DNA from 4 places in the Peribacillus sp. NPDC058075 genome. Region 3 is predicted to be linked to each of the others. Evidence: riboswitches for the same ligand, from Rfam matches in the RefSeq annotation. Region 3 holds a riboswitch; each other region holds the start of a gene.
The links. Region 3 has a riboswitch for S-adenosylmethionine ahead of mtnW (2,3-diketo-5-methylthiopentyl-1-phosphate enolase). Riboswitches for the same ligand answer to the same signal wherever they lie in the genome.

Region 1 (5,139 bases), 160 kb from region 3:
AAAGATATTACCACAGCATCAATGCAAGTCATGGAATTAACGGATTTACCAAATATGAAGCTAGCCGTTGATGGAATCTCTCTATCTGAAGAGGAGATGATTCAATTTATCGCTTTTATTAGAGCAAAACGAGAAGTGGAAATAAATCGCGATAAACAAAACGAAACATAGCAGAAATTGGGCATTGGACTTTATATGGGGAACGAACCGGACTTCTTCAGATTTTTATAATATTCACGATGCGCATGGTAACATCTGTAAAATTCTCAGGTTTTAACCAGTTAGGATAATTCGTTTCTGATTAATTAAGTTCGCCCTTTTTAGACGTTACCCTTAATTAATTTCTGAATGACAATGCAGGCAGAGTATACTTACTAACGGTACTTAGTGACTTCAAACTAATGATCCCCGAAATGAGAAATTTAAGTTTTAATTATTTATATAGAAGAAAGTCGGCTTATTATTTAGCTTACCTCCTTTTCAACAAGGTATGATAGATATCTGTTTCCCTTTTGATTCATTAGTAATGAAAGAAAGAAAGAAAAACCATAGCTAAAGCTCATGGTTTTCCCCCCGTATATACATGAAATATCAATATATTAAGGCATCTCGTCTTCTTTTTCCCGATTTTTAAAAGCTTCATGTGTGACTATATCTTCGATTTGTTCATACTGCCGGCTGTGTTCCTTCTCTTCGCTTATTCTATTATTAGGTAAATTTCCAGGATGGCCTTTTTCTTTGTGATTAAAATTTTTACCACGACTCATACTCATTTCTCTCCTTTCTATTCATTGTTTGTTTAGTTTTCCCAAGCACAGAAATAATATGATTTAATTTCTCCTAACTGTTTTTGGAGCGGTTTCATTTTAGCCTAAGAAATAGTAGTCAGATAACTCGAATTTGGATAATGAGCTCAAAAAGAACAGGAACCGCCTGATTATGACGCTTCCTGTTCTTTTTAGTTATGGTCAATATACTGCCTACATACCTTATAACAGTTTATAACAGAACAAGGGCTAGGAGGATACCGCCACGGAAGGTCGCCACTTTCTTGAAATATCTTCAATATGATGCGGTGCCGTTCTGCAGCACCCTCCAATTAAACGCGCCCCTGCATGGTGCCATTCTTCAGATTTCAGGTCGAGCCTGTTACATGATTCTTGACCATGCCATGTTTTAGTTTCTGGATTATATGCTTCACCTGAATTCGGATAAACAATGATTGGTTTATCCGTGTTTGCACGCAACACCTGGATAGCTTCCGTGATACATGATACTGGCGCACAGTTGATGCCGATTGCTGCAATTTGCTCACTGTCCCCAAACAATCTTGTACACTCCTCGAGTAATGTACCGTCACTTATCGCTTTTTCATTTTTCAAAGAAAAGGATAGCCAAGCATACACTTCTGGATAATCCTTCAATAACGAATATAATACTTTTGCTTCTTGCAGGGAAGGAATCGTTTCAAACGCTAAAAGGTCAGCTCCTGCTTCAATCAACGCTGATATTCGTGAGCGATGAAATGCAGTTAAAGTTTCATCCGATACACCATAGTTTCCTACATACTCTGAACCATCTGCAAGATAAGCCCCATAAGGGCCAACAGATGCAGCAACCAATGGCTTAGGCCTAAGCATTTGATTTTCTTCCTTCCAAAAATTATCTCTTGCTTTTCTTGCGAGTAAAACCGTTTTACGGATTAGCTCCAAAGCCTCTTTTTCTTGTATTCCACGGAGGGCGAAACCTTCAACGGTGGCTTGGTAGCTAGCCGTAATCGCACAGTCAGCTCCAGCACGAAAGTAGTCAGAATGCACTTGATAAATCACATCTGGATTTTCCAGTAATACACGTGCAGACCAGAGCGGGTCGTCCAAATCACATCCATGCCTCTCTAGCTCTGTAGCTAAAGCTCCGTCCAAAATCATGACAGAATGATCTCGTAAAATAGCGTCAATTGGGTTAGTTTTATTGTTCATGATCTACTCCTCTTTTCTTTATGGTTTTTGTCACATAATAACTTCCATAGCACAACAAAATAAATGGAATGCCACAATATAGTGCAATTCGTTGTGTAGGATCAAATGCAATTCCTATGCAAGAAGCCAGGCATAGGATAAAAGAAACGATTGGCACGAGTGGATAAAATGGCGTTCGATAAGCCAAGTCATTTACTGAATTTCCTTCGTTTATATATCGTCTGCGAAATAGAAACTGTGACACGCTAATACTCATCCAAACTACCACCACGGCAAGTCCAGAAATGGATACAAGCACTATGTAAACAGTATCCGGTGCAATAATACTCGAGAACAGGGCTAAGCTGCCGCCCAACATACTGAAAAGGACTGCATGTATCGGAACTCCCCGTTTTGTCAATTTTGCAAATATTGGTGATATAGTTTCCTTATCTGCAAGTGACCAAAGCATTCTGGATGATGCATACAGTCCCGAGTTTGCAGCAGACAAAATGGCAGTTAATATGACAAAGTTCATAATATCCGCTGCATACGGCACACCAATTCGTTCAAGAACTGCCACAAAGGGGCTTTCTAATACGCTTGCATCCGAAATAGGCAATAATGCGGATAAGACAACGATGGTTCCTACAAAAAAGATAATCAATCTCCATAAAGTCATACGGATTGCCTTTGGTATCGTTTTTTCAGGATTCACAGTTTCTCCAGCTGCAATTCCGATTAATTCAGTTCCAGAGAATGCGAAATTCACCGCAAGCATCGTCATTAGAATGGCAAAAGCACCATTCGGAAATAAACCTTCACTTGTAAAATTGGAGAATAACGGAGCGGATTGTGAATGAATGATTGGAATAAAACCCAGCATTGCCGCTGCTCCCAAAATAATAAAAATCACAATGGCAAATACCTTTATAGACGCAAACCAGAATTCGGATTCAGCGAAAAATTTAACGGTCCACGCATTTAATGCCAAGACCAAAATGGCAAATAGTGCACTCCATATCCAGACATTGATTGATGGAAACCATCTCTGCATCAACAATCCTGCAGCCGTGAATTCCGAACCTAGTGCAACAGTCCACGTTAGCCAATACAACCAGGCTACTGTATACCCTGTCCCAGGACCTATGTATTTAGCTGAGTAGCTATGAAACGCACCTGTCTCGGGCATATGTACTGCCAGTTCACCTAGACATAGCATGACTAGATAAACCACTAATGCCCCAATCAGATACGAGAGGATGGTGCCGAATGGGCCAGCCTGTTGAATCGTATAACCCGAACTTAAGAATAAACCTGTTCCAATCACCCCGCCAAGCGATAGCATTATTATATGCCGTGCCTGCATTTCCCTTTGAAATTCATGCTTCCTTTTGTTCTCCATTCTTACTCTCCTTTATCCTGCATCCAGAAAAAACGAAAACGCACTCTAAAAAAGAGTGCGTTACTGACAAATAAACACGTACGGTCTTATCTATCAAGGTTTCACCCCCGGGAATTAGCACAGTGTCATTGCAGACCTGTTGCTGAGGTTTCATAGGGCCAGTCCCTCCACCTCTCTGGATAAGAAATTATTTTTTTATAACTTTATCAATCTATGAAAAAATTGTCAAGTTTTGTTTCGATTTGTAAAGAATTCCTTTAAAGTCCAAACGAACATCGCACCTTTGGCATAGATATGAACTTGTTTTTGGAACAGTCGCTTAAAGTATTAGAATTGCAGATAATGCTAACGAAAAAAATGACGACACCTTAAAAGATGACGCCATTTTTCTTTCATATTCCTTAAGGTCGTTCTATGTCAAATAATTCCCCTAGTTTTGTATAAGTATGACCCGCTAATCTTGCTACAGGTTTTAGCCCATTCTGGTCAATTCGGCCTTTATGGTAAATCTCCTGCTCTATATGATAGCAGACTATTTTCCCTATCAATAAATCACAACCAGGTTTATTCTTGGAACCTGCCAATGGTATCGCATGCTCCAATGTGCATTCAAAGCGTACCTTCGCTTCTTGCAATCCTGGTACCGACACCTTATCACTAACAGCCTGTGTGAAATTGGTAAGACCCAATTCACTTTCGTCAGACGGGAGTTCCTTGGCCGTTCGATTTGCATCAGCAACATTATCTTCATCAGTGATATGAACAACGAATTCACCTGTTTGAATTGCATTTCGGGCCGTGTCCTTCGAAATTCCTTCTTTCCGTTGAACTGAAATGGAAATCATCGGAGGATTGGAACTGACTATGTTAAAAAAACTGAACGGAGCTATATTGATTGTACCGGTTTCGGACTGTGTCGTAACCAGGGCTATTGGTCTCGGTATGATGCTTCCAGTCAAAAACTTATAATTTTCCCGTTCAGTAAGGCTTTCAGGATTAACTGAAATCATCTTCATCCCTCTCATTCTTATAAAAAGTTCTTTTGAAACCATGAACCTGCTGCATCAACCTCTGAACGTGTTAACTGATGACCGTAATGTTCCCAGTGAACATCCACCGCAGCACCAGCTTGCAGTAATAGTTGATTAAGTTCTTCCGTTTCTTCTGCCGGGCAAATCGGATCGTTTTTACCTGCAGCGATGAATACAGGTATATCCGAAAGGGACGGCAAAGCAATGCCGCGTCTAGGCACCATAGGATGATGAAGAATCGCTCCTTGTAATGCCCCTTCGAAATGGAACATCAAACTTGCTGCTATGTTTGCACCATTAGAATAACCTAATGCCACCACTCTGTCACGATCGAAGTCATATTGTCCGGACGCTGATTCCAAGAAGTCATAAAGCTCCTTCGTACGGAAAATCAAATCTTCTTCATCAAAAACTCCTTCAGCCAGCCGGCGGAAATATCGAGGCATTCCGTTTTCAAGTACATTTCCCCGTACGCTCAATACGGATGAACCCGGTGAAACCATTTCCGCTAACGGCAAGAGATCTGTTTCCGTTCCGCCAGTGCCATGTAAAAGTAAAAGCAACGGTGCCTCCGGATTAGTTCCTTTTTGAAAAATATGCTTCATCATTTATCCTCCTCTAGTACCCTCGGCACTGCCGGCAGTAACGTTTTCTCCATGATCTCCCTTTTTTCTTCCAGCCATGGCGGCAGCATTAATTTACTTCCCATCGTTTCCTTCGTTTCATCATGAGCAAATCCAGGTGG
Region 2 (5,139 bases), on a different contig from region 3:
AGGAATACTAGAGTTGCGCCCAGGATTGCGCCAATCATTTGGGCAACGATGTAACCGGGCACATCACTCCAAGGAAATTCTCCAATAATGGCAAACCCTACTGTGACCGCCGGGTTTAAATGCGCCCCGCTTATGGATCCCACTGCAAAAACACCCATGGTAACGGCCAATCCCCACGCAATCGTGACAACGATCCAGCCGGCATCTTTTGCATAGGAACCCTTTAAGGATGACCCAGCCCCAATACCTGCTCCGAATACAACTAATATCATCGTGCCTAACACTTCTCCCCAAAATGGAGTCATGATAAAACCCCTCCCCTGATAATTTTTTAAACCTTGCCAACAAATAAAAGGAGATCCACAGCAGAACTATCTTCATAAATAAATTATGAATAGATCTGTTGTGAATCTCCTAGTCTCCGTCACATATATTAACTTGTACTGTAAAATATACTAGGTTATGAAAACGCTGTCAATATTTTGTGAAAAATTAATCTATTTTTCTGTATTTTTTTCAATTTCCCCCTATTAGACGATATCCCATAATTCAGTTTTGGAAGTGGTGATCGACGACGCTCCGGCATCAAGAGCGTTCAGGACTTCATCCGAAGTACGTATGAGGCCACCTGCAAAAATGGGTGTCTGCAATCGTTCCTTCACTTCTTTTATCATCCATGGCATGGCACCCGGCAACACCTCGATATAATCCGGCTTGGTTTTCTGCACCAGCTTATAACTTTTCTCAAGCGCATGTGAGTCTATTAAAAAGATTCGCTGGATCGCAATGACCCCCTTTTGCTTTGCCTTCAATATTACGCTTGATTTAGTCGAAATCAGCCCATAGGGATTATATTCCTGACAAATGAATTCTGTCGCGTACTCATCACTTCTTATGCCATGGATCAAATCGACATGATAAATCATTTTCTTATTATGCTGCTTTGCCATCATACTTACATTTTTCAATTGTGATATATGCAAATCAAGAAACACACCTATTTCATAGGAGCTTTCTAGAAATCTTTCAAAATCCTTCATGCTTGCTGAAGCAGGTAAAATCTTTTGATCCATCATTATCCTCCTCATTCCCAGAAAAACTCAAAACTTCAAGTTATTTAGTATATTTTAAAGAGCTTGATTTATCAATCACATTTTTTTCATGACCAATCTCACCATAACACTAACATACCTGGCACTCCCTTTATAGATTGCGGATAAGGTTGTATGTAAAATATCCCTTAACTCATAATGAGAGTTTCATTTTCAATGCACCTTCGACAAGTTCATACGATTTAATTGTGCCCACTGGAATTTTTCTCACGATGTCCCAAGCATTAACATTCATTTTGATCGCTCTTTTTTCATATTCAAAAAATGGCGGTCTGTTAAATATCCTTTGGTTGATGAAATTCCTGTCAATTGGTTCCATTTCCACTAATTCAAATGATATCGTTCTTTTTTCCACAGAAACCGGTTTTAATGTAATCCGGAAAGCTACGTTTTTCTTAAACATCATTTTTTTCACTTCCATCGTTCCGGAAAGCACAATATGCTTTGGCGTAATCTCGACTTTAATATCCGGACCAGAGGATTTCATTTTTATGATTCTCTCTATCATAGCTTCAGTAACCGTTATCGGTATGCCATTTTTGAATGGATTGAATGTACTCATCCTCGCATTCCCTCCCTACTCAAAGCATATGCCGGGTTCCCCGATGCAGTTAACATTTCTGCCCAAATTAATAATCGGTAAATTCTAAATTTTCCACCTTCAACGCTTGACCTTTGTACAAACTACCTGTATAGTCATACTTAATTCAATAGACAACTCTTATCAAGAGAGGTGGAGGGACTGGCCCTTTGATGCCTCAGCAACAGACGATTCATGTACTGTGCTAATTCCAGAAGTGTAAAAACTTGAAGATAAGAAGAGTATATAGCTTCGTTGCCTACACCTCTTCTTATTTTTAAGAAGAGGTTTTTTATTTTTAAAGAGAAAGAAGGAATGCAACATGTCAATCACATTAACGAAAGCGCCATTCAGGGCCGACCACGTTGGAAGTTTATTAAGACCAGAACGTTTACATATTGCCAGAAAGAACTATAAGGAAGGTACCATTTCAGCAGAGCGTCTTCGTGAAGTTGAGACCGAAGAAATCAATCGGATTGTCGAAAAACAAATTGAAGTTGGATTAGAGGCCGTTACCGACGGTGAGTTCAGACGAACATGGTGGCACTTCGACTTCCTCGAACATTTAAATGGCATCGAGGGATATGTGACTGAAAAAGGTCTCACGTTCGATGGTGTGGAAACAGAGAGATATAACGTTCGCAATACCGGGAAGGTTTCATTCAATCCTGAACATCCCTTCATCCGTGATTTCATTGAATTGAACAAAATCGTGAACGGACGTGCCGTGGCCAAGCAAACCATTCCCAGTCCGAATCAATTATTTGCTGCAGGCATTCATAATGAAGACGTCTACCCTGATATTGAAGACTATGCAAATGATATCATCAAGGCGTATCAGCATGCTTTGAAAGCCTTTTATGAAGCAGGTGTGCGTTATCTTCAATTGGATGATGTTTATATTGCCAGACTTTCAGCTCCGGATTTCCAGTTCAAAGATGGAAAATATACGAGGGAACAGTTAATCGACCTTGCACTTCGCGTAATTAATGGCGCATTGGAAGGAAAACCAGAAGACCTTGTCGTCACCACACACCTCTGTCGTGGGAACTACCAGTCAACTTGGGCGTTTGAAGGAAGCTATGCCCGTATCGCCCCAACTTTATTGGCAAAAGAAAAAGTCGATGGATTCTTCCTGGAATATGACGATCAACGCTCAGGGGATTTCAAACCATTGGAATTCATTCCAAATGGCGGGGCACGGGTCGTACTGGGTGTCGTCACTTCAAAAAATGGAGAAATCGAAGACAAGGAAGCAGTCAGGGCTCGCATCAAGGAGGCATCAGACTTCGTTCCTCTCGAACAATTATGCTTAAGCCCGCAATGCGGCTTTGCCTCCACCCATCACGGCAACAAGCTGACCGAAGACCAGCAATGGGAAAAACTGAAATTCGTTGTTGATGTAGCAAAAGAAGTATGGGAATGATTCATCTTTACATGTAACGTAAAAGCTAGGCACTTTAAGAAGGCCTAGCTTTTCTTCAAAACAGCTCAATAAAATGTTTTGCCGTTTTTGAAAGATAACGATCTTGTCTAAAAACCAAAGCTATATTCGATTGAATTGAAGAATCGATAATATCCAACACTTTCACTCCTTTTATAATATGAGGTGAAACAGCTGATTTCGGAACAATACTCGCCCCAACTCCAGCTGAAACCAGTGAGAGCAGAACATTTACATCATGGCATTCGCATAAAATATTTGGCTGTATTTCCCGCTTTTTAAATTCCTCGATAATTTCTTCATAAATCCCTTGTCCTTTTTCCCTATGCACTAAAAGCAATGGGATATTTTCAATATCCTTTAAATGGACCCTATCCTTCGAAGTGAAACTGTCCCACCCCTCAGGTACAACAAAAACATTCGGCACTTGTCCTATGTTCAAAATGGAAAGACCCTTCATCTCGACAGGTAAATGAACAATGGCAAGTTCAATATCCTGATTCTCCAAATAATTACTTATTTCATATGGATCTCCTGCGAATATTTTAAAGGCAACGGAAGGATATTTTTTCTTGAAATTATTAATTTTATCAGGTAAATAAGACATATAAGCAAGTACGGAACCTACTGAAAGGGTACCTTTAATTCCCTCACCCGTTTCCTTCACTTCGAGCAAGGAGTCCTCGAAATATTGCAGCATATTCTTAGCCTTCTCGTAAAGTACCCTCCCAGCTTCGGTCAACTCCATACTTTTACCGTTCCTTTTTCGCTCAAGTAAAGTAGTCCCTAATTCTTCTTCCATAAGGCGGAGCTGCTGGCTTAATGGCGGCTGTGACATATTCAATTTTTTTGCTGCACGGGAAACCTGGCCTTCTTCTGCAAGAATAAGAAAATATCGTAATTGTCTAATATCCATCTTGGCACCTCTGATATATATGTAAATCGTATATAAACTTAATTATATAGATATTTTAAATATGATACAAACAGCAGTAAAATATATTTGTTTACAACATAAAGGGGTGTTCAAAATGGAGAAATTCAAGGAACTAAACAAAAGTTTCATCAATGGGGAATGGGTGGAAGGCTCAAGTCAACGCAGATATAATATTTTAAACCCATACAATAATGCCGTGATTTCAAATGTGAGCTTGGCTACATCAAAACAGCTCGATGAATCATTTGAAATAGCAAAAAACGCTCAAAAAGGTTGGGCAAAAACAACAGCTGAAAAACGTCGTCAGGTCCTGATTAAAGTTGGTGAATTCCTCCAGGAAAATCGGAATGAAATCGTTGAAATGATTTCCCGTGAAACGGGTGGATCGCTTATTAAAGCAAATGTTGAATTTCAGCTTACTATGGAAATAGTCGAAGAATCTTCTAACATGGTGGATGAAATATATCAACTGCATGAGGTTCCGTCAGCAATAGATCATAAAGTCAATCATATACATCGACTGCCACTAGGAGTTATTTCTTCAATATCTCCGTTTAACTTTCCGATGAACTTGTCAATGAGAACCATCGCACCAGCCATTGCATTAGGAAATGCAGTCGTTCATAAACCGGACGTTCAAGTTGGATTTACTGGAGGAATCATCATTGCTGCAGCATTTGAATATGCCGGTCTTCCAAAAGGAGTCTTTAATATGATCCTAACTGACCTGGAAGAAATCGGTGATGGCATGCTGACAAACCCGATTCCCAAATTAATCAGCTTCACAGGTTCTACTCCTGTAGGACAGCACATCGGGGCCATTGCAGGGAAAAACCTAAAACGAGTTGCGCTGGAGCTTGGCGGTAATAATCCTTTCATTGTATTATCTGATGCAGATGTGGACCGTGCCGTTGATGCTGCAATCTTTGGAAAGTACATTCACCAAGGACAGATTTGCATGTGCATTAACCGCATAATCGTGCATAAAGACCTTTACGAAGACTTTACTGCAAAATTCGTTGAACGTGCAAAAGCTCTTCCATTTGGTGACCAATTAGATCCTAAA
Region 3 (5,139 bases):
AGTCAATGCCATCACGGAGCAAGGACATGATGTCATTAATTTAGGCCAGGGAAACCCTGATCAGCCGACACCGGACCATATCGTGAAAAGTTTGCAGTCTGCGGCCGAAAAAACAATTAATCATAAATATTCGCCATTCCGGGGGCATCAATATTTAAAAGACGCTGCTGCCGTCTTTTATGAACGTGAATACGGTGTCAAGCTGGATCCGAAAAGTGAAGTGGCGATTCTCTTCGGGGGAAAGGCAGGTCTTGTCGAACTGCCGCAGTGTTTATTGAATCCGGGTGATACGATCCTTGTTCCGGATCCCGGCTATCCGGATTATCTTTCCGGTGTTGTTTTAGCCCAGGCAAAGACCGAATTCATGCCCTTGACAGAAGAAAATGATTTTCTTCCAAAATACAGTGACATACATAAAGAAGTGCTTGATAAAGCCAAAATGATGTTCTTGAACTATCCGAACAATCCCACAGGTGCTTCTGCAACTGAAAGTTTCTTTGATGAGACCGTCTCTTTTGCAAAAGAGCATTCAATTTGTGTGGTCCACGACTTCGCGTATGGGGCGATAGGATTCGACGGAAAAAAACCAATAAGCTTTCTCCAGTCAGAGGGAGCGAAGGAAATAGGAATAGAAATATACACACTATCGAAAACATACAATATGGCAGGGTGGAGAGTCGGATTCGCAGTGGGGAATAAGAGTGTCATAGAAGCTCTTGAACTATTACAAGACCATCTTTATGTGAGTCTCTTCCCGGCGATACAAGAAGCTGCGGCAAGCGCTTTGCTTGACTCGCAAACCTGTGTAGAGCAGTTAGTGCAGATGTACGAAGGGCGAAGGAATGTTTTCATAGAGGGATTGAGGGCAATCGGCTGGGATGTCAAAGCTCCTGCGGCATCATTTTTTGCCTGGCTCAAGGTACCTAAAGGTTTTACGTCCGAGACTTTTGCAGACTATTTATTAACGCGTGCACATGTTGCTGTTGCTGCAGGGAATGGATTTGGTGAATTTGGCGAAGGATACGTCAGGGTAGGGCTGCTGACTTCGGAAGAACGGCTGAAAGAGGCTGTAGAACGGATAAGTAGATTAAATATATTTTAACCACAATGATAAATCCGATTAATTCACCCTAAAATAGTTAAAACTTATTGACAAAGTAGGAATTACCTGTCAGAATACAAAATAAATTCTTAATCTTTCGATACTTGGATGCAAATATATATATCAGCGTTTTCTTATTTTGAGCAGGTGGAGGGACTAGCCCTATGAAGCCCAGCAACCGACCGTAATTCCATTGTAAAATGGGGCGGAATTCTTCGCCGGATTTTTCTTGAAATCCACAAGGCACGGTGCTAATTCTTGCAGCCAATGGCTGGGAGATAAGAAGATGGCTTTTTAAAGCCTCTTCTTTATGAAGGGGCTTTTGCCATTTTGAGACCATTTCAGGTTAATGACATCGAGAGTTTACTAACGTGATATAGGAGTGATCAAATGAGCGAGATAGTCGCTACTTATTTAATTCATGATTCTAAGGGAAATCATGAGAAAAAAGCAGAGAGCATTGCCTTAGGATTGACTGTCGGGACATGGACGGACCTGCCCCATTTGGTCCAGAAACAACTGGAAAAACATAAGGGACGCGTCGTATCGGTGACACCGCTTTCTGAAGAAGAGAGGGCAAACAGCTACTTTAATCGTAAAATATACCGGTCGCTTATTAAAATTGCCTATCCGGCAAGGAATTTCTCCAATGATTTACCTGCAATCCTCACGACGGTCTTCGGCAAACTTTCATTGGACGGAGAAATAAAACTTATCGACTTGGATTTTGTCGGCGATATTCAAAAAGCCTTTCCCGGGCCGCAATTTGGCATTGAAGGCATTAGGAAAAAGGTTGGCGTATTTAACCGGCCTCTGGTGATGAGTATCTTTAAAGGTGTATTAGGAAGAGACCTGACATTCCATAATGAGCAATTGAGGCAACAAGCATTAGGAGGTGTCGACCTAGTTAAAGATGATGAGATCCTCTTCGACCAGGAACTGACTCCATTTTTCGATAGAATAAGAACGGGAAAAAGAATATTGAATGATGTCTATGAAACCACTGGCCACCGTACTTTATATGCTGTCAATCTATCAGGGAAAACATTCGAATTATTGGATAAGGCAGAGCAAGCGGCTGATGCAGGGGCAGATGCCTTGTTGTTCAACGTTCATACATATGGTTTGGATGTATTGCAGGCCTTGAGTGAACATGATCGTATCAAGCTGCCGATCATGGCGCACCCTGCATATAGCGGGGCATTGGCAGCCTCATCATTTTATGGGGTCGGCTATCCATTATTGCTTGGTAAATTAGTAAGGTTATCAGGTGCGGATTTATCCTTGTTCCCGTCCCCTTATGGAAATGTCGCACTTGAAAAAAAGGAGACCTTGGCGATTGCTGAAGCTCTGACAAAAGATGAACTTTCATGGAAAAAAGCCTTCCCTGTTCCTTCTGCTGGCATTCATCCGGGCATGGTTCCGGACCTAATCAAGGACTTTGGAATCGATAGTGTGATTAATGCCGGAGGTGGAATTCACGGGCATCCTGATGGAGCAGAGGGCGGAGCAAAGGCTTTCCGTTCTGCTGTGGAAACCGTACTGGCAGGAAAGGACCTATCTGAAGCGGCTGCTGAGGATGAAACACTAAAAAAAGCTCTTGTGTTATGGGGAGGCCTATAAGAAATAATGAAACCGATCATCTTTTGTGATTTTGACGGAACGATCACCAACACGGATAATATCATTTCCATCATGAAGAAATTTGCGCCTCCGGAATGGGAAGCGTTGAAAGACGGTGTCCTTCAGCAAAAAATCAGTATATCTTCAGGAGTAGGGGATATGTTTTCCCTGCTTGATAGCGGCTTGAAGGATGACATCATCCAATATGTAAGAAAGACGGCTGGCATTCGTCCAGGGTTTAATGAATTCGTTGAGTATACGAAACAAGTTAACATCCCTTTATATATTGTAAGCGGAGGCATGGATTTTTTCATTGCACCGCTTTTAAATGATATCTTGCCAACAGAGTCCGTTTATTGCAACCATGCATTTTTTGATAAGGAAAAGATTTATATTGAGTGGCCACATGCTTGTGATGATCAATGTAATAATGATTGCGGTTGCTGCAAGCCATCCATTATGAGGGAAATAGCGGGTGCAGAAGATTTTACATTCGTAATTGGAGATTCAGTAACGGATTTTGAAGCTGCCAAACAGGCCGATTTTGTCATAGCCCGTGACATACTGCTTGAAAAATGCGATAGGGAAGGGATTCCACATCAAGGATTTGAAACGTTTTTTGATGTCATTGATATTTTAAAGCAGCAGGAGGCGGTTAAAGCATGAACATTCATTCTAAGGAATGGCAGGAGCTGGCAGATATTAAAGTTGAACTGGCCGAAAGGGATTGGTTTATGGGAACTAGCGGGAATTTGTCCATTCGGGAGCCCAAAAGCCCTTTCTTTTATATTACGGCAAGCGGTAAGGATAAAAGGAAACAATCGGATTCGGACTTTTTACTGGTGGATTTAAAAGGAAAGCCAGTTGAAGAAACGAACCTAAGACCATCGGCCGAAACTTTACTTCATACAGTCATTTACCGGAAAACGAATGCGAACTGTGTACTCCATGTCCATACAGTTGAAAATAATGTGATATCCGAATTGTACGGAGATGAAGGCCAAGTTTCTTTTCGTAATCATGAAATCATTAAAGCGACCGGTCGGTGGGATGAGGATTCGGAACTTCGGATCCCTATCATATATAATCATGCTGACATTCCGCTGTTATCCGATAAGTTCGAGTCACATGTCGAAGAAGACTCTGGCGCCGTGCTGATCCGCAATCATGGTATTACGGTTTGGGGTAAAAGCGGACTCGAAGCAAAGAGAATACTTGAAGCTTGCGAATTTTTATTTCAATATCAAATGTTGCTTAATCAACAAAAGGCGTTTGCAGGTTCTTTAAGATAAACACTCATAGAGGAGGAATGAATGATGGCGACAATCAGATTCCATGAAACAAACGAGGTTATTGAAAACGGTGAACAGGTAAAAGAATTTTTAGAAACACAAGGGGTTATTTATGAGCAATGGGACATTTCTAAATTACCGGCCCATCTCGTGGAAAAATACGATTTAACAGATGCTGACAAGGAGGAAATCCTTGTAGCATTCCAATCAGAGATAACGGAAATCTCGGAAAGAAGAGGTTATAAAGCGCATGATATCATCACATTATCCGATGCGAATCCGAACTTGGATCAAATGCTTGAAAACTTTAAGCAGGAACATCACCATGAAGATGATGAAGTGCGTTTCATAGCGGGCGGAACGAGTATCTTTGCCATTGAAGGCAAAGATAACCAGTGGTTTGATGTACGCCTTAATCCAGGAGATCTTATTAGCGTTCCAGAATCAACAAGACATTATTTCACGCTTGCAGAGGATAGGAAAACTGTTGCTGTCCGCATTTTCGTTACAGCGGCAGGATGGGTGCCGATTTACGAAAAAGACGAAGTCCAAGCATGAATCAATGTTAAAAAACCAGCTTAAGAGCTGGGTTCAATTTGTCGAGAAAAGGAAAACGGAATGGTATCGTCCTGAAACTATGATTTTTTAAAACAAGACCAGATTCCCTAATGTTTTTTTACTGTATTCCTTATTGAATTGAAGAAATTTGCGACACTCCTGCCGAATAACTGGCTAGCCTAGACCCCACAGACGCTTGCGTCGAGGAGGCTTGGCAGACAGTCGGCGGAAAGAGAGCGAATTTCTCAAATCGACTGTAACGATTCTAAATAAAAACTTGCAGTCGAACTCGGTTTTCTTCAAATTTGTCTATGTCTGAAACCAGCTTAAGGGCTGGTTTTTTTATTTGGATCGGCAAGTGCGTTAGTATGATAAGTATGATAAAATTTAACCGAATCGAATTTAACCGGATTATAGGAGCAGATAAGAATGAATACAACCGAAGTATACATATTGGGCGGCTTTCTCGGCAGCGGGAAAACGACGCTTCTTCGAAATATATTAAAGCAGGAAAGTGACGCGGGCAGAAAAGTGGCCGTGCTTTTAAATGAGCTCGGCAGTGTA
Region 4 (5,139 bases), 310 kb from region 3:
AACCATGACGGATATTATCCCCATCCAAAACATAACTTCGAATCTTCCGATTATATAACTCTTTAGCGACTGCGTTCGCAATCGTTGATTTTCCGGAGCCCGAGAGACCCGTGAACCATAGAACTGTGCTTTCATGGCCATTCTGCTTCCTGCGGAGCTCCTTGGTCAATGACGTTTCATGCCAAGTGACATTCGTACTTTTACTCATTAATAATCCCCCTCTTTATGTGATCCTTCAATTTATGTCCGATCAGTTATAAACTTCATTCTTTTTTAGACCTTCGATCAACACCTCGATGACTTCTTTACGGCTAAAGGTAGCTGGAGGAATTTCTCCATTACGCAGCATTTCCCTTACCTTCGTTCCAGACAGGATGACATGGTCTTCCTTGCCATGCGGACAAGTTTTAGCGGAAGCCATATTGCCACATGCTTTACAGTAAAAACTATGTTCAAAGAATAATAGCGTGATCCCTAACTCATCTGCGCTGAAATTCCCAAAGATTTTTTGAGCATCATATGTGCCATAATAATCGCCCACACCCGCATGATCACGTCCGACGATAAAATGGGTGCAGCCATAATTTTTACGGACCATCGCATGGAAAATGGCTTCTCTAGGTCCTGCATAACGCATGGCAGCTGGGAAAACTGCAAGGGAGACGCGGTCCTTAGGATAATATTTTTCAAGCAGCACTTTATAGCTTTCCATTCTTACATCTGCCGGTATGTCATCGGATTTAGTGGCACCTACGAGAGGATTTAAGAATAAGCCGTCGACAATCTCCAATGCGGTTTTTTGAATGTATTCATGTGCACGGTGAACAGGGTTCCTCGTTTGGAAGCCGACAACCGTTTCCCAGCCTTTTTCAGCAAAAGCTTTCCTTGTCTCGACTGGGTCCAAATAATGAGCTTGAAACTGCGGACGCTCTATTCTCTTGATCAACTTTATTTCCCCGCCGGCATATACATCACCGCGGTTAAATAAATTTTTCACTCCAGGATGCTTCTCATCATCCGTTTGATAAACTAATGTCGCTTCCAATTGCTTATCTGGAGTGTAAATATCGGAAACGGAGAGAACCCCATATGTTTCACCATCATGAGTCAAGGTTACTTCTTCACCTATAGTAAGGGTTTCTGCAATTTCTTCGGTCAAAGGCAGCGTAATCGGGATGCTCCATACATGACCGCTGTTAAGCCTCATATCCTTGACCACTGTCTCATAGTCACTTTTTGTAAAGAATCCATTAATCGGACTGTAGGCACCAGTGCCTATCAATTCAAGATCACTTAAAGCAATTTCATCGATTTCGATTGACTTTGTTATTTTACTAATATCATAATTTGGTTCCCAAAGATCGATTAATGTTCCTCCGTGCGGTAAACTGATTGTCATGCTAATTTCCCCCTATGGTTTCTATTTATTTAAGCCTCTGGTTTTTATTTATTTAAGATAAATGCAATCCGCATTCCGTTTTTTGAGCTCCTTGCCAACGGCCTGAGCGTAAATCATCTGCATTGAAGGCTGGTGCAGTACATGTTTTACATCCAATGCTCGGATATCCATTATCATGCAGGATATTATATGGAAGTCCGTTTTTGTGGGCGTAGCGCCATACATCTTTCCATGTCCAATGTATGAGTGGACATATTTTAACTGACTTGAACTTATTATCCTTATTGATATACTCGGTCAAAGCCCTTGTTTCGGATTGCTCCCTCCGCAGTCCTGAAAGCCATGCTGTTGCCGTTGAAAGCACATCGGTAAGCGGAATGATTTTACGGATGTTACAGCACTTATTGGAATCTCTCACCCATAATTCATCCCCATATTCAGCTGCTTGTTCCTCAAGCGTCAAGGCTGGTTTCTTCATTTCGATCGAAAGCTTTGGATATCGCTTTTTCACTTGCTCGATCAATTGATAAGTTTCCTCAAAATGAACATCTGTATCAAGGAAAACTATTTTGGCAGAAGGATTGACCTTCGCCAATAAATCCGTAAGCACGATGCCTTCGATGCCAAAACTGCAAGCATAGATCAGTTCGTTTCCATAATGGTCATTCGCCCATTGCAGAACTTCCAAAGCACCTTTTGTCTCACTGTCTTCGGGAAATACAGGGAAATCCCCAGTGTTGAAATTTTCATAGTTTATTAATGCAGCCAACTTTGTAGCCCCCTCTAAAAACTTGCTGTATCAGGTTAGAGTAACTGTTGATCAATACCCGTTGTAATCTTCTCCAGTTTGTTTGACTCTAGGAAAAAAGAGACGAATCTAACCAATACTCTCTTTATATCAGTTAAACCCGCCTCTAGTTTTTCTAGTCAGCAGATACCTTATTTAATTCTTAATTTTTCATTTCTTTCCATTTGAATGATTTTACCATCCTGGACAATAAGTGTAATGGATCCATATTTCATAGTATTAAGCATTTCTTGAAGTCGTTCAAATATTTCTTCAAGCTGATTCTCTTTATCCAAGCCTGTTCCTCCTTTAAGAAAATCCGCGAATTTCTTATTTTCACCGCTGATTAAATGAATTTCTTAGATTTATATAATTCCAAACAACCTTACATTGTTATGGTTTGCCTACAACTTTCCAAAAAAACAAAAATCTTTCCATGATGGAAAGATCCCAAGGTAAATATCTTTACCTTATCTTCCAAAATGATCAACATTTTGTTGGAGGTAGCACCTTGCATCGATCATGCAGGTTGCCGGACTTCAAAGGGCCAATTCCCTCCGTCGCTCTGGATAAGTTTTATTATTTTAAATATTAACATATATTTAATCCTTGTCAATGGAGTTTTCTTATAAAATAACTTGGTTTAATATTATGGATGAACTGTTATTTTTATACACACTATTCCAATTATGATTTTATGTTCATGTAAATACGAAAATAGACTCGTCTTTTTAGATAAAACCTCCAAAAAAATGAGTCTATTTTCATTAAGAAGCTATTTATGGCGCCTGTCATCAATTGAAAAAATATTTTTTTTAATTCCAGCCCTTTTTATAGAAGGGAGAATTCATTAATTTCTTAACTGTATCGCTTCTACAAATTCTTGAACTTGACTCTGGACCCGATCAATTAAATGCAAATCATTAATCGGGTTTTCTGAATTCTGTTTATCTATTTCTTTATCAACAAAATATATGCCCTGCAGCGGCTCGCCTTTTAAAATTGAAATTAATGGTTTAAGTGCGTAGTCAATCGCCAATAGATGCCTGTTACTTCCGCCAATCATGATTGGCAGTACTGGCTTACCCTTAAAAGCACCTTCTGGCAGCAAGTCAATCAAGGCCTTCAATACACCTGTATAAGAAGCCTTATAAACCGGTGAACCAATAATGACGCCTCTAGCTGCTTGAATTTTCTCAGAAAGTTTTAAGATATCTTCGCTATTATATTTCCCTTGGAATAAATCATCTGCTGAGAAATCCGTAATTGAGAAATAAGCTGTGGTAAATCCTTCGTTTTCGACTAATGTTTGAATATGTTTTAATGAGATGTCCGTTCTGGACGGAATAGCCGGACTTCCTGATAATATTACGATATCGCTCATTTAATATACCCCTCCAATATTACATGATTTCCAGATAAATCTTCATATACATTTCGTACAGCATGCTTTTATCGTAATAGTCTGAAAAATATAAGTCAAATCTTACACTCTAGTTTAAAGAATTTACTCCATCGGATCTGAAGGAAAACAAAACGGTCATATTTGCGGCTTGATGCTCATGCCCTTCAATATGACTGTTTCATTATGTATGTTTTTGTTTGCCATGAATGCCATATACCAAAAGTTGAGCAATGCTCTTAATTCGTTCAGAAGTAAAATATGGCTCCTTTTTCTGCTGATGGATCTCATAATGTGTAGATAATGCCAATGTGAAAGAAATGATCCCTACATTAAATAGGATAATATCAGAGATATATTGTATCTCACCACTATCTATTCTCTTCTGTATTTCAATATGCCTGGCATTCGGCTTGAAGATCTGATCTACATATTGCTTCGAAATATCTTGATCGAATTGTGTTTCCCTGAATAGTATCGAAAACTGTTCTTTATTATCAAGAATTTTATTTATCATGGTGCAAACATGATTCTCCACTAGATCATCCGTAGATAGATGGCTAGTCCCGTCTTCAAATTCCTCTTTCTCATCAGGCGTAATGGTAGCCAATAGCAAATCTTTTTTGCTGTCAAAGTATTTGTAAATAGTAGCTTCGGAAACATTGCAAGCAGAGGCAATTTCATTCGTTCTTGTCATGTCAAAACCTTTAGTGGCAAAAAGAGTCCGGGCTACATTTATGATTCGTTCTTTCGTTTGCTGCCCTTTTTTCAAAAATATCAACCTTCTTTTATAATGATAAGACCAGTGTCACCAATCTATTTTCCATGATATCCCGGTGGTATCCATCGGTCAATATTACCTATGATTCATTAGAATTCAATATTCCCATATATCATAAATAGAAAACATCTCTGATTTGGACGATGTTTTCTTTTAGAGAAAATCATTTAAAGGCTGCATAGCCATCATCGACCATGACTACACTTCCATTGATCGCATCCGCTTCCTCTAATGATATTAGATAGTCGGCATTTGCAACGCTTCTGGCTTAATTAATTTACCGCGCATTTGACTTGCATTCAATTTATCGATGATTCCCATATCTTTATAGCCTTGAATGATAGGAGTGTCAACCCCGCCTGGAGCAATGCCCACTACCCGTATGCCATAAGCACCTAATTCCAATGCAGCTGTCTGTGTCATCATTCTTACAGCTCCTCTAGTCGCTTGATAGGCAAAGGTTCCGTGGGAAGCTAAGTAACCAAACACAGAAGCGGTATTAATAATGACACCCTTGTTACCTAACTCCTTCATTTTCCGTCCTGCTGCCATGATACCAAAGGCAACTCCATGCTGGTTCACTCCAATCGTTTTTAAGTAACCCCCATATCTTGATCGAGAATCATACCGCCTGCACCGATGCCGGCATTATTAAACATGATATCGATCCTTCCGAATGTCTCCACTGTTTTGTTGATTAAGGATTCAACATCATCCTGTTTAGAAACATCCGTTTTAACAAAAATGGCCTCTCCGCCATCCGCTGTTAT

Region 1: another riboswitch for S-adenosylmethionine. It lies ahead of mmuP (S-methylmethionine permease); the one in region 3 lies ahead of mtnW (2,3-diketo-5-methylthiopentyl-1-phosphate enolase).
Region 2: another riboswitch for S-adenosylmethionine. It lies ahead of ACFVS1_RS17800 (5-methyltetrahydropteroyltriglutamate--homocysteine S-methyltransferase); the one in region 3 lies ahead of mtnW (2,3-diketo-5-methylthiopentyl-1-phosphate enolase).
Region 4: another riboswitch for S-adenosylmethionine. It lies ahead of ACFVS1_RS08430 (YezD family protein); the one in region 3 lies ahead of mtnW (2,3-diketo-5-methylthiopentyl-1-phosphate enolase).

The regions. Positions count from the first base shown of each region.
Region 1 covers NZ_JBHVSL010000001.1:1,532,997-1,538,135, reverse strand. The annotation lists gene ACFVS1_RS07745 (helix-turn-helix domain-containing protein) at 1-171, shown strand, start outside; gene ACFVS1_RS07740 (hypothetical protein) at 600-767, opposite strand; gene mmuM (homocysteine S-methyltransferase) at 1,017-1,979, opposite strand; gene mmuP (S-methylmethionine permease) at 1,969-3,363, opposite strand; SAM riboswitch class I at 3,447-3,549, opposite strand; gene ACFVS1_RS07725 (flavin reductase family protein) at 3,765-4,373, opposite strand; gene ACFVS1_RS07720 (alpha/beta hydrolase) at 4,391-4,999, opposite strand; gene ACFVS1_RS07715 (ring-cleaving dioxygenase) at 4,999-5,139, opposite strand, start outside.
Region 2 covers NZ_JBHVSL010000002.1:17,480-22,618, forward strand. The annotation lists gene ACFVS1_RS17785 (MIP/aquaporin family protein) at 1-305, opposite strand, end outside; gene ACFVS1_RS17790 (glycerol-3-phosphate responsive antiterminator) at 531-1,073, opposite strand; gene ACFVS1_RS17795 (hypothetical protein) at 1,246-1,674, opposite strand; SAM riboswitch class I at 1,831-1,932, shown strand; gene ACFVS1_RS17800 (5-methyltetrahydropteroyltriglutamate--homocysteine S-methyltransferase) at 2,015-3,118, shown strand; gene ACFVS1_RS17805 (LysR family transcriptional regulator) at 3,174-4,052, opposite strand; gene ACFVS1_RS17810 (aldehyde dehydrogenase family protein) at 4,168-5,139, shown strand, end outside.
Region 3 covers NZ_JBHVSL010000001.1:1,377,410-1,382,548, forward strand. The annotation lists gene ACFVS1_RS06975 (pyridoxal phosphate-dependent aminotransferase) at 1-1,102, shown strand, start outside; SAM riboswitch class I at 1,234-1,387, shown strand; gene mtnW (2,3-diketo-5-methylthiopentyl-1-phosphate enolase) at 1,493-2,725, shown strand; gene ACFVS1_RS06985 (2-hydroxy-3-keto-5-methylthiopentenyl-1-phosphate phosphatase) at 2,732-3,391, shown strand; gene ACFVS1_RS06990 (methylthioribulose 1-phosphate dehydratase) at 3,388-4,017, shown strand; gene ACFVS1_RS06995 (cupin domain-containing protein) at 4,042-4,575, shown strand; gene ACFVS1_RS07000 (CobW family GTP-binding protein) at 5,005-5,139, shown strand, end outside.
Region 4 covers NZ_JBHVSL010000001.1:1,690,131-1,695,269, reverse strand. The annotation lists gene cysC (adenylyl-sulfate kinase) at 1-208, opposite strand, end outside; gene sat (sulfate adenylyltransferase) at 251-1,399, opposite strand; gene ACFVS1_RS08435 (phosphoadenylyl-sulfate reductase) at 1,452-2,156, opposite strand; gene ACFVS1_RS08430 (YezD family protein) at 2,339-2,482, opposite strand; SAM riboswitch class I at 2,654-2,762, opposite strand; gene ssuE (NADPH-dependent FMN reductase) at 3,037-3,570, opposite strand; gene ACFVS1_RS08420 (TetR/AcrR family transcriptional regulator) at 3,773-4,360, opposite strand; partial or broken gene ACFVS1_RS08415 (SDR family NAD(P)-dependent oxidoreductase) at 4,533-5,139, opposite strand, start outside.